Regions from separate parts of the Psychrobacillus sp. FSL K6-1415 genome, predicted to be linked through region 1. Evidence: riboswitches for the same ligand, from Rfam matches in the RefSeq annotation. Region 1 holds a riboswitch; each other region holds the start of a gene.
The links. Region 1 has a riboswitch for S-adenosylmethionine ahead of metK (methionine adenosyltransferase). Riboswitches for the same ligand answer to the same signal wherever they lie in the genome.
Positions count from the first base shown of each region.

Region 2: another riboswitch for S-adenosylmethionine. It lies ahead of MKY60_RS02900 (methionine biosynthesis PLP-dependent protein); the one in region 1 lies ahead of metK (methionine adenosyltransferase).
Region 3: another riboswitch for S-adenosylmethionine. It lies ahead of MKY60_RS16890 (bifunctional homocysteine S-methyltransferase/methylenetetrahydrofolate reductase); the one in region 1 lies ahead of metK (methionine adenosyltransferase).

Region 1 is NZ_JBBOOQ010000001.1:2,871,868-2,875,154, forward strand. Features, by position in the region: gene MKY60_RS13595 (alpha/beta hydrolase) at 1-89, opposite strand, end outside; gene MKY60_RS13600 (gamma carbonic anhydrase) at 199-711, shown strand; gene metK (methionine adenosyltransferase) at 858-2,054, opposite strand; SAM riboswitch class I at 2,304-2,421, opposite strand; gene pckA (phosphoenolpyruvate carboxykinase (ATP)) at 2,617-3,287, shown strand, end outside.
Region 2 is NZ_JBBOOQ010000001.1:594,398-597,684, reverse strand. Features, by position in the region: gene MKY60_RS02915 (DUF2798 domain-containing protein) at 1-27, opposite strand, end outside; gene MKY60_RS02910 (TetR/AcrR family transcriptional regulator) at 79-639, opposite strand; gene MKY60_RS02905 (hypothetical protein) at 858-1,061, shown strand; SAM riboswitch class I at 1,146-1,252, shown strand; gene MKY60_RS02900 (methionine biosynthesis PLP-dependent protein) at 1,335-2,459, shown strand; gene metC (cystathionine beta-lyase) at 2,452-3,287, shown strand, end outside.
Region 3 is NZ_JBBOOQ010000001.1:3,486,361-3,489,647, reverse strand. Features, by position in the region: gene MKY60_RS16900 (protoporphyrinogen oxidase) at 1-45, shown strand, start outside; gene MKY60_RS16895 (NERD domain-containing protein) at 162-1,109, shown strand; SAM riboswitch class I at 1,456-1,564, shown strand; gene MKY60_RS16890 (bifunctional homocysteine S-methyltransferase/methylenetetrahydrofolate reductase) at 1,636-3,287, shown strand, end outside.

The sequences.
Region 1 (3,287 bases):
AACCAAGCATATCTTCTGTGATGCTCATAAGCACTATGAACAATAACTATTACTGCTTTAGGCTTTCCTTCTGTTTCCCATTTCCACATATAAACAAACCTCTTTTCTTTCCTTGCAATTTCATGGTATTAGGTTTCATTCAATCTTTATGTCTGATACGATTAATTATAATCTAATTTCAAAAGGAGTGTATGCGAAATGATTTATCCATATAAAGGTAAAACACCGACTATTGACGACTCTGCTTTTATAGCTGATTATGTCACAATAACAGGTGATGTGACAATCGGTCCAGAGACTACAATTTGGTTTAATACGGTAATTAGAGGGGATGTTGCTCCTACTATTATTGGAAGTAAAGTAAGTATACAAGATTTAAGCTGTTTACATCAGAGTCCAAATAAGCCACTTATTATTGAAGATGAAGTAACTATCGGACACCAGGTGACTTTACATAGTTGTACTATACGTAAAGGAGCTTTAATAGGAATGGGATCGATTATTTTAGATGGTGCTGAAATTGGAGATGGTGCATTTATCGGAGCTGGAAGTCTCGTACCACCTGGCAAAAAAATACCTCCAAATTCATTAGCATTAGGCAGCCCAGCAAAAGTGGTGCGTGAGCTAAATGAAGACGATAAAGCTGATGTACAAAGAATTATCCGGGAATATGTAGAAAAAGGTCAATACTATAAATCCCTTCAAAAATAAAATTTGTTAATGATCTTTCTGGTAAAAGAAAACTATATATGCTGTTCAATTCCTCCTGAAACGAAAATCAGCTGTATTATTGGAAAGTTATTATTTGTATGAAAAAAGGCTTTCCATTATAGGAAAGCCTTTTTTGTTCATACTACTTATAATCCAGCCTTTTCTTTTAACGCTGCAGCTTTATCTGTTTTCTCCCATGGAACATCAATGTCTGTACGACCAAAGTGACCATATGCAGCTGTTTGTTTGTATATTGGTCGGCGAAGATCTAGCATTTTAATAATTCCTGCTGGACGAAGATCAAATAGTTCACGAATATATGAAACTAATTCAACTTCCTCTACCTTTCCAGTACCAAAAGTTTCTACAGCAATTGAAACTGGTTTAGCTACACCAATTGCATAAGCAAGTTGTACTTCACAACGATCTGCAAGGTCAGCAGCAACAATGTTTTTAGCAACATAACGTGCAGCGTAAGCAGCAGAACGGTCAACTTTTGTTGGATCTTTACCAGAGAATGCTCCCCCACCATGACGAGCATAACCACCGTAAGTATCTACAATAATTTTACGTCCTGTTAAGCCAGCATCACCCTGTGGTCCACCAATTACAAAGCGTCCAGTCGGATTGATAAAGTATTTTGTATTTTCATCTATTAAATTTGTAGGAACAATTGGATTAATTACTACTTCTTTAATATCTTTTTGAATTTGTTCTAAAGTTATTTCTGGATGATGTTGTGTTGAAATAACAATTGTATCGATATGAACAGGATTATTGTTTTCGTCATATTCTACTGTTACTTGAGTTTTTCCGTCTGGACGAAGATAGTCTAAAGTTTCGTCTTTACGAACTTGTGCTAATCGGTGAGATAGTTTATGCGCTAAACTAATAGGTAGCGGCATAAGCTCTGGTGTTTCATTACAAGCATAGCCGAACATTAAACCTTGGTCTCCTGCTCCAATTGCATCAATGTCAGAATCACTCATAGAGCCTTCTCTTGCTTCTAAAGCTTGGTCCACACCTTGCGCGATATCAGCTGATTGTTCGTCAATTGAAGTAAGCACAGCAGAAGTTTCTGCATCAAAGCCATACTTAGCACGTGTATAGCCAATTTCTTTAATAGTAGAACGAACTACTTTAGGGATATCTACGTATGTAGATGTAGTAATTTCTCCAGCAACTAATACTAGTCCTGTCGTCACACTCGTTTCGCAAGCTACACGAGCATTTGGGTCTTCTGCTAAAATTGCATCTAGAATTGCATCAGAGATTTGATCACAGATTTTATCTGGATGGCCCTCTGTTACTGATTCTGATGTAAATAATCGACGTTGCGTCATAGATTATTCCTCCTATATCCCGCGAGATTTCTCTCAAGAATTGATACGGTACTCATTCCCATGTCAAGCCATTCAAAATGTTTCATGCATTTTCATCACATAAGAGTAAATGTAATTGCTGTGAATTGAAGTTAACTTGAAGCCGTTTCGGACTTGGCACACAAGGATAAAGGGCGATGTTAAATAAAAAAACCTCTCACTCACGTAAATACACATGAGGAAAGGTATTAATATCATAAGCACCTTTCACTCTTATCAAATCAAGGAATTTCACCTTGTCTCAGGTTTGGCACCTTTGTAATAATAAAACAATTACAGGTTGCCGGGTTTCATAGGGCCTGACCCCTCCACCAGCTCGGGATAAGAGTATCCGTTCAATTCATCATCATACGTAAATAAGTAGCAGAAGTCAACTATTTTTTTGTTTGCATTTTATTCACAAAAGAAAAATATTAGCTTCATTAGTATAGACTAATTACTTTAATGTGTTATACTATTTCACATATCTAGAAAAACTTCCTCTTTTTTAGAGGAAATATAAAAAAAGGATGGTATATTCAAGATGAATTCAATCGATACTGTGAGTGAACTGAAAGAATTGTTAGCAGGAAATAACGTTAGCAGCCAATTGTCAGTGCCACAACTTGTGGAAAAAGCTACAACAAGAGGAGAAGCTGTTTTAACTTCTACTGGTGCAGTAAAAGCCGAAACAGGGAAATATACTGGCCGCTCCCCACAAGATAAGTATATAGTAGATGAAGCTATTTCAAAAGACAAAATCGATTGGGGCTCAGTAAACCAACCAATTTCTTCTGACGTTTTTGATGCTCTATATAAAAAAATGATTAACTTCTTAAACAAACAAGACGAAATCTTCGAGTTTAAAGGATATGCAGGGGCAGATAAAGAATCACGTCTAGGTATTCAAGTAATTAACGAATACGCTTGGCATAATCTTTTCGCTCATCAGTTATTTATCCGTCCAACACAGGAAGATCTTGCTACACATACAACAGACTTCACTATTCTTTCTGCTCCTAATTTCAAAGCGGATCCTGCTGTAGATGGTACCCGTACAGAAACGTTTATCATTGTATCCATGGAAAAACGCACTGTGTTAATCGGTGGTACTGAATATGCTGGTGAGATGAAAAAATCAATATTCTCTATTATGAACTATTTGCTCCCAGAACAAGACATCTTACCAATGCACTGCTCTGCAAATGTTGGAGA
Region 2 (3,287 bases), 2.3 Mb from region 1:
TCTTGGTAGTCTGTTTTCTTGATGCATTTTTTTCTTCCTCTCAAAGTTTAGTAAAGACCTTCGCTTTAAATTCCATTTTTATAGCTTCTCCAACAAGTTCGGTAATAGTTCTGCAATTGTTTTTAAAGGATTCGTAGATTGTTTCGTTAAACAAAGCATCATGGCCCCTTCAATCGAAGCAGTCAACAATAACGATACAGAGGCAGCTGTTTCATCCGAAAAGCCATCGGATAATAGCTTAGCACAGTAGATGCGTTCAATATTTTCATATAACTCACTGCACGCTTTGCGAACTGGTTCACTCATTGTTGCCATTTCACTAACAATACTGCTAAATGTATAGCCAGTAATAGTACCTCTTTTTTCAAAGCTATTTATTAAAGTATCAATCGTTGAAATTATGGCGTCCTTAGTTGTAAGATGCTTACTAAAAATAGCTTCAATATCTGTGGTTATGTCTTCTTTTAGAGCGTGTAAACAAGTTATCAAGAGTTCTTCTTTGCCATCTGGAAAGTGATGGTAAAGAGCACCCTTTGAAACATTACTAGCTTTTAAAATTTCATTGAGTCCTACAGTTTTGTAACCTTTTTCCTGAAAAAGAATTGTAGCAGTTTCAATCAAGAGTGATTTAGTATCCATAGCTATTTTTCCTCCTAACATACCAACGGGTCTGTTTGTAATTATAACAAATTTTAAGCTACATTCTAATATTTTGTTTATTTAATAAAAGACCAGCATAATGGCCTATCTCTGCAATGAATCTGCAGATTGTTTATGCCCCTCCTCTATACCCTTCATATAATATGTAAAGGGACTTTTCTTCTTGGAGTTCCTACATTATAGGATGGGAGGTGTGGATGTTGGATTCTTCTACAGGATTATGGGTTGGTTTGTTAGGTATAGTCTTAGGGGTACTTGGTTTCTTTTATGCTCCCCTTTGGCTAGGTGCAGGTGCAGTTCTATTAGGGCTCGTAGCTTTAGCTTATTCTCACAAGTTAGTTGTGGGATGGATATCTTTAATACTCGGAGTAATTGTTTTAATACTGACATTTATGTCATAACTTGAAACAAAAAAACGTATTGTATTAATAGCCACTAAGTGTTAAGATTATTTAAATTTAAAATTTTGATAATTTCATATTTTTTTCTTATCCAGAGAGACGGAGGGATTGGCCCTTAGATGTCTCAGCAACCAGCCACGCTTAGGTATGGTGCTAATTCCAATAGACGTATGACGTCTTGAAGATAAGAAGACAAACTTCGATATTTACTTGAGGGTTCTCTTCTTATTAGAGAATCCTCTTTTTTATTTTAATTGTAAAGGATGAATACTTATGACAAAAAACAGTATTGATACACAGTTAGTTCAATTGGGAAATCATAGTGATGAAAAAACCGGGGCGGTAAATCCCCCTATTTATCTCTCCACAGCTTACAAACACAATGGGATTGGGCAGTCTACAGGATACGACTACACACGAACTAAGAACCCGACACGAGCTATTTTAGAGGAAGGAATTGCAAAATTAGAAGGTGGAGATGCTGGCTTTGCCTGTAGTTCTGGTATGGCTGCAATACAATTGGTTTTATCCCTTTTTCGGTCAGGAGATGAGTTAATTGCTCCTGATGATTTGTATGGTGGTACATACCGATTATTCAACCAGTACGCAGATTCATATAATATCCGTACTACTTATACAAAATTTGAATCAGCTGAAGAAGTAAAAGCATTAATAACAGAAAATACAAAAGCCTTATTTATCGAAACACCCACTAACCCTTTAATGCAGGAAATCGACATACAGCTATTTGCGGATATAGCAGAAGAGCATAATCTATTGTTAATCGTAGACAATACATTCTTAACCCCTTATTTACAGCGACCTATTGAATTGGGTGCCCATATTGTCATCCATAGTGGCACAAAATATATTGGGGGACATAACGATGTACTTGCAGGATTGGTGGTAACAAAAGGTACTGATCTAAGTGAACAACTGCAAGTCAACCATAATGCTGCAGGCGCTGTCCTTTCTCCTTTCGATTCTTGGTTGTTAATAAGAGGATTAAAAACACTTCATCTACGTATGAAGCAGCATGATTTAAATGCAAAAAGAATTACTGAATTTTTAAAGCAGGAATCTGCTGTTAAGGATGTGTTATATCCAGGAGTTGGCGGAATGTTATCCTTCCGTTTACAAAAAAGCGAATGGGTGGCTCCTTTCCTAAAGAATTTGAGACTGATTGTATTTGCTGAAAGTCTTGGTGGTGTAGAGAGCTTTATCACGTATCCTGCTACACAAACACATGCCGATATACCTGAAGAGGAACGGAATGCACGAGGAGTTGATAATAGTCTCCTTCGTTTTTCGGTTGGGATTGAAGAAGTAGAAGATTTAATCGCAGATTTAAAACAAGTATTAAATACATTAGAAAGCGAGGTCATAATTAATGAGTGATTACAAAGAGTCGTTGGAGACTAGTATAATTGTTGCCTCTACACGCGGAGATTCGGAGATAAAAACTGGATCTGTAAATGTTCCTATCTATTTATCCTCCACTTTCCATCAAGAAAGCTTTGATGATTTTGGACCTTATGACTATAGTCGATCGGGAAATCCTACAAGAGACGCACTCGAAAAAACGATTGCTGAATTAGAGGGGGGGACTAGAGGATTGGCATTTGCATCAGGAATTGCGGCAATTTCTTCTGCATTTATGCTTTTGTCTTCAGGCGATCATATCGTTATTACAGAAGACGTATACGGTGGAACCTTTCGTTTTGTTACAGAAGTATTGCCTCGTTTTGGTATTGAGCACAGTTTTGCAGATTTTACGAATGTGGAAGCAATTGCAAGTGCAATGCAATCAAATACAAAACTGATTTACATCGAGACCCCTTCGAATCCATGCTTAGGTATTACTGATATTACCGCTGTCGTGGAGCTTGCAAAATCCAATGCTTGTTTAACCTTCTTAGACAATACATTTATGACACCGTTATATCAGCGTCCATTAGATTTAGGAATTGATATCGTCTTACATAGTGCAACAAAATTTTTATCTGGGCATAGCGATATTATTGCAGGACTTGCGGTTATAAAAGACGAGGAGTTAGGTAAGCGTTTAGCATTTATCCAAAACTCATTTGGTGCTATTTTAGGTGCGCAAGATTCATTTTCTCTCATTCAAGGTATCAAAACATTAAATGTCCGTTTTGAAAAATCCGCTCAGTCTGCCCAAAAAATTGCAAACTATCTAAATCGGCATGATTTGGTGGAGAATGT
Region 3 (3,287 bases), 610 kb from region 1:
GGTAGAGAAACAGCAGAAAATATTATAAATTCAATAGTTGATTAAGTTTGCTGGCCAAAATTCATTTTTGGCCATTTTTTTATGGGGAAAATTGAATAGTTGCTTATTTGGTGAAATTTACATTTTCTTTTGTTGTGCTACGATTCAATTGGAGGTGAAGTATGCTTAAAGTAATGGATTCTTGCGAATATAATTTAATTGGTTTACAAATGTTAGCAAAAAGATTGAATGATACACATCCTCAAAAGGAGATAATCTTAGCTAAAGAAAAGGCAGCAAAAGCTGGACTGCAAGGTGAACGTAGAATAAGTGAAGTTTTTGCGAAATATACATTTCCTTTTGAATACTTTTTCGTTGAAAATATCGGATTAGATTCAAACGGTAAGTTCCAAATAGATGCTATCTTTCTTACTCCCTATTTCTTAGTAATTCTCGAAAGTAAAAATATAAGTGGAAAGTTATTTTTCAAACAAAACCCTGCGCAGTTAGAGCGCGAAACACTCGATGGTAAAATCGATGTTTTTGAAAGCCCAGAAATCCAGTTATCGCGAAATATTCATTTGCTACAAGAATGGCTGGGAAATCATGGGCTGACAATCCCAATATACGGTGTGATTGTTCTTAGCAATCCAAAAGTGAGAGTAATTGAACCACCGAAAAAACTTAGTGCTATTCTTCCCCAAACCATCCCAGTATATTTACGTAATCTTCCCCGCGAAAATGTATATTTTGATTCTGAAAAAATGAAAAAATTTGAAAATCAAATAAAAGTAGGTCAACAAACTTATATTCCCTTTCCAATGTGCGGACGCTGGGGTATTAATCCTAAAGATTTAAGAAGCGGTGTCCAGTGTGAAAGCTGTGATTTTCATGGAATGGAAAAAAGAAAAAATGGCTGGACTTGTCCTCGTTGTGGCTATTTTGATAAGCTCGGACATGAAAAGGCCATAAGGGATTGGTTTATGCTGATTAGTGATACTATAACTAATAAACAATGTAGAGACTTTCTTCATTTAGAATCAAAATATATCGCGCACAGAATCTTGCAATCAATGAATTTAACCAAGATAGGAACATCCAGAAACACTAAGTATAAATGGATATGGTAAAGCACCTGTGCATATACTGAAAAAGATAGAAAAAGAGTGAATCGCTAGAATGTAGCGAAGAATCGCTAGAATGTAGCGAAGAATCGCTAGAATGTAGTGAAGAATCGCTAGAATGTAGTGAAGAATCGCTAGAATGAAGCGGAGAATCGCTAGAATGTAGCGGAGAATCGCTAGAATGCAACGGAGAATCGCTAGAATGTAGCGAAGAATCACTAGAATGAAGAAGAAAATCACTTAAATAGGATAAATAAACACTAAGAGAAGTGTATAGAAAATTCAAAACACATCTTGACGCTTTAATGGAATAAAGGTACGATATGTTTAATTAAAAAATTGAATAATGAAATTCTTATCAAGAGAAGCCGAGGGACTGGCCCTACGAAGCTTCAGCAACCAGCCAATTAATTGGTCAGGTGCTAAATCCAGCAGACTTAACAAAGTCTGAAAGATGAGAAGGTGGTATCTTGCATACTCGTAAAGCCTTCTTTTCATGGAAGGCTTTTTTATATGGAGAGGATGGATACAAATGGGTTTATTAGAGAAGTTACAGTCGTCCATACTGACAGCGGATGGGGCAATGGGTACGCTACTTTATTCGTACGGAATTGACTATTGCAATGAAGAATTAAACATTCAAAAGCCGGAAATCATTGAGAAGATACATCAGGATTATATTGAGGCCGGAGCAGATATTATTCAAACGAATACGTATGGAGCGAATGCCATTAAATTGGCGCGTTACGGGCTAGAAAACCAAGTGAAAGAAATAAATGAAGCGGCTATCCAAATTGCTAAAAGAGCTGCTGCACCCGGAAACCAATTTGTCATAGGTACGATTGGGGGCATTAGAGGAATTCGGAAAAGTGATGCCACGCTCGGTGAGATTATCCATTCACTCGATCAGCAAGCCATCCAGCTGTTAGCGGGAGATCCAGATGGTTTATTACTCGAAACCTATTATGACTTAGAAGAATTAAAGACTACTGTGACTCATCTTCGTACCTTAACTGATATACCAATTATAGCCCAAGTATCCATGCATGAGCCTGGTATTTTGCAAAATGGCTTACCACTTAATGATGCTCTGCTTCAGCTTGAAGCAATTGGAGCGAACATAGTTGGAGTCAACTGTCGACTAGGTCCCCATCATACAATTCAAGCATTTGAAGGAGTAAAACTTCCGAATAAGGCTTTTCTCTCTGCTTATCCAAATGCTAGTTTACTGGATATAGATGAAGGGCGAATTGTCTATGAGTCCGATGCTGAATATTTTGGAAAAGCGGCGTTATATCTTAGGGATGCTGGAGTACGACTAATAGGAGGTTGCTGCGGGACGACACCAAAGCATATCGAAGCAGTAAAAAAACATATTGGTCATTTAGCGCCGATTACGAGTAAGGTTGTTGAAAACAGAAAGCCGATTATTATTCAAGACGCCAAGCCGACTAACACACTGGCTCTCCATGAAAAAGCAAAAACAGAAAGGACGATTATTGTTGAGCTAGACACTCCTCGTCATCTTGACACGACTACATTCATGGAAGGTTCAGAAAAGCTATATGCTGCTGGAATTGATGCAGTGACAATGGCGGATAACTCATTAGCCTCCCCACGTATTAGTAATATGGCAATGGGCTCGATGTTAAAACACCAAAAAAATATTAGACCGCTTGCTCATATTACATGCCGTGATCGTAATTTAATCGGTCTTCAATCTCATTTAATGGGGCTGGATGCGCTTGGAATCCATGATATTCTTGCTGTAACTGGAGACCCGACGAAAATTGGTGATTTCCCTGGGGCGACAAGTGTTTATGATGTATCAAGCCTAGAATTGATACAACTAATCAAACAATTAAACGAAGGTATTTCTTTCTCAGGAAAGTCACTACGAAAAAAAGCTAATTTCTCCGTAGCTGCTGCTTTTAATCCGAACGTTCGTGTTCTGGACCGTGCAGTGAAGCGACTAGAGAAGAAAATAGAATGTGGAGCAGATTATTTCATCACACAACCTGTCTACTCGAAAGATAAAATTCATGAAATTTATGAAGCGACTAAGCATTTATCAACCCCTATTTTCATTGGAATTATGCCACTGACTAATAGTCGTAATTCAGAATTCCTTCACAACGAAGTACCAGGTATAAAATTGTCCGAAGAGGTACTGGAGCGTATGCG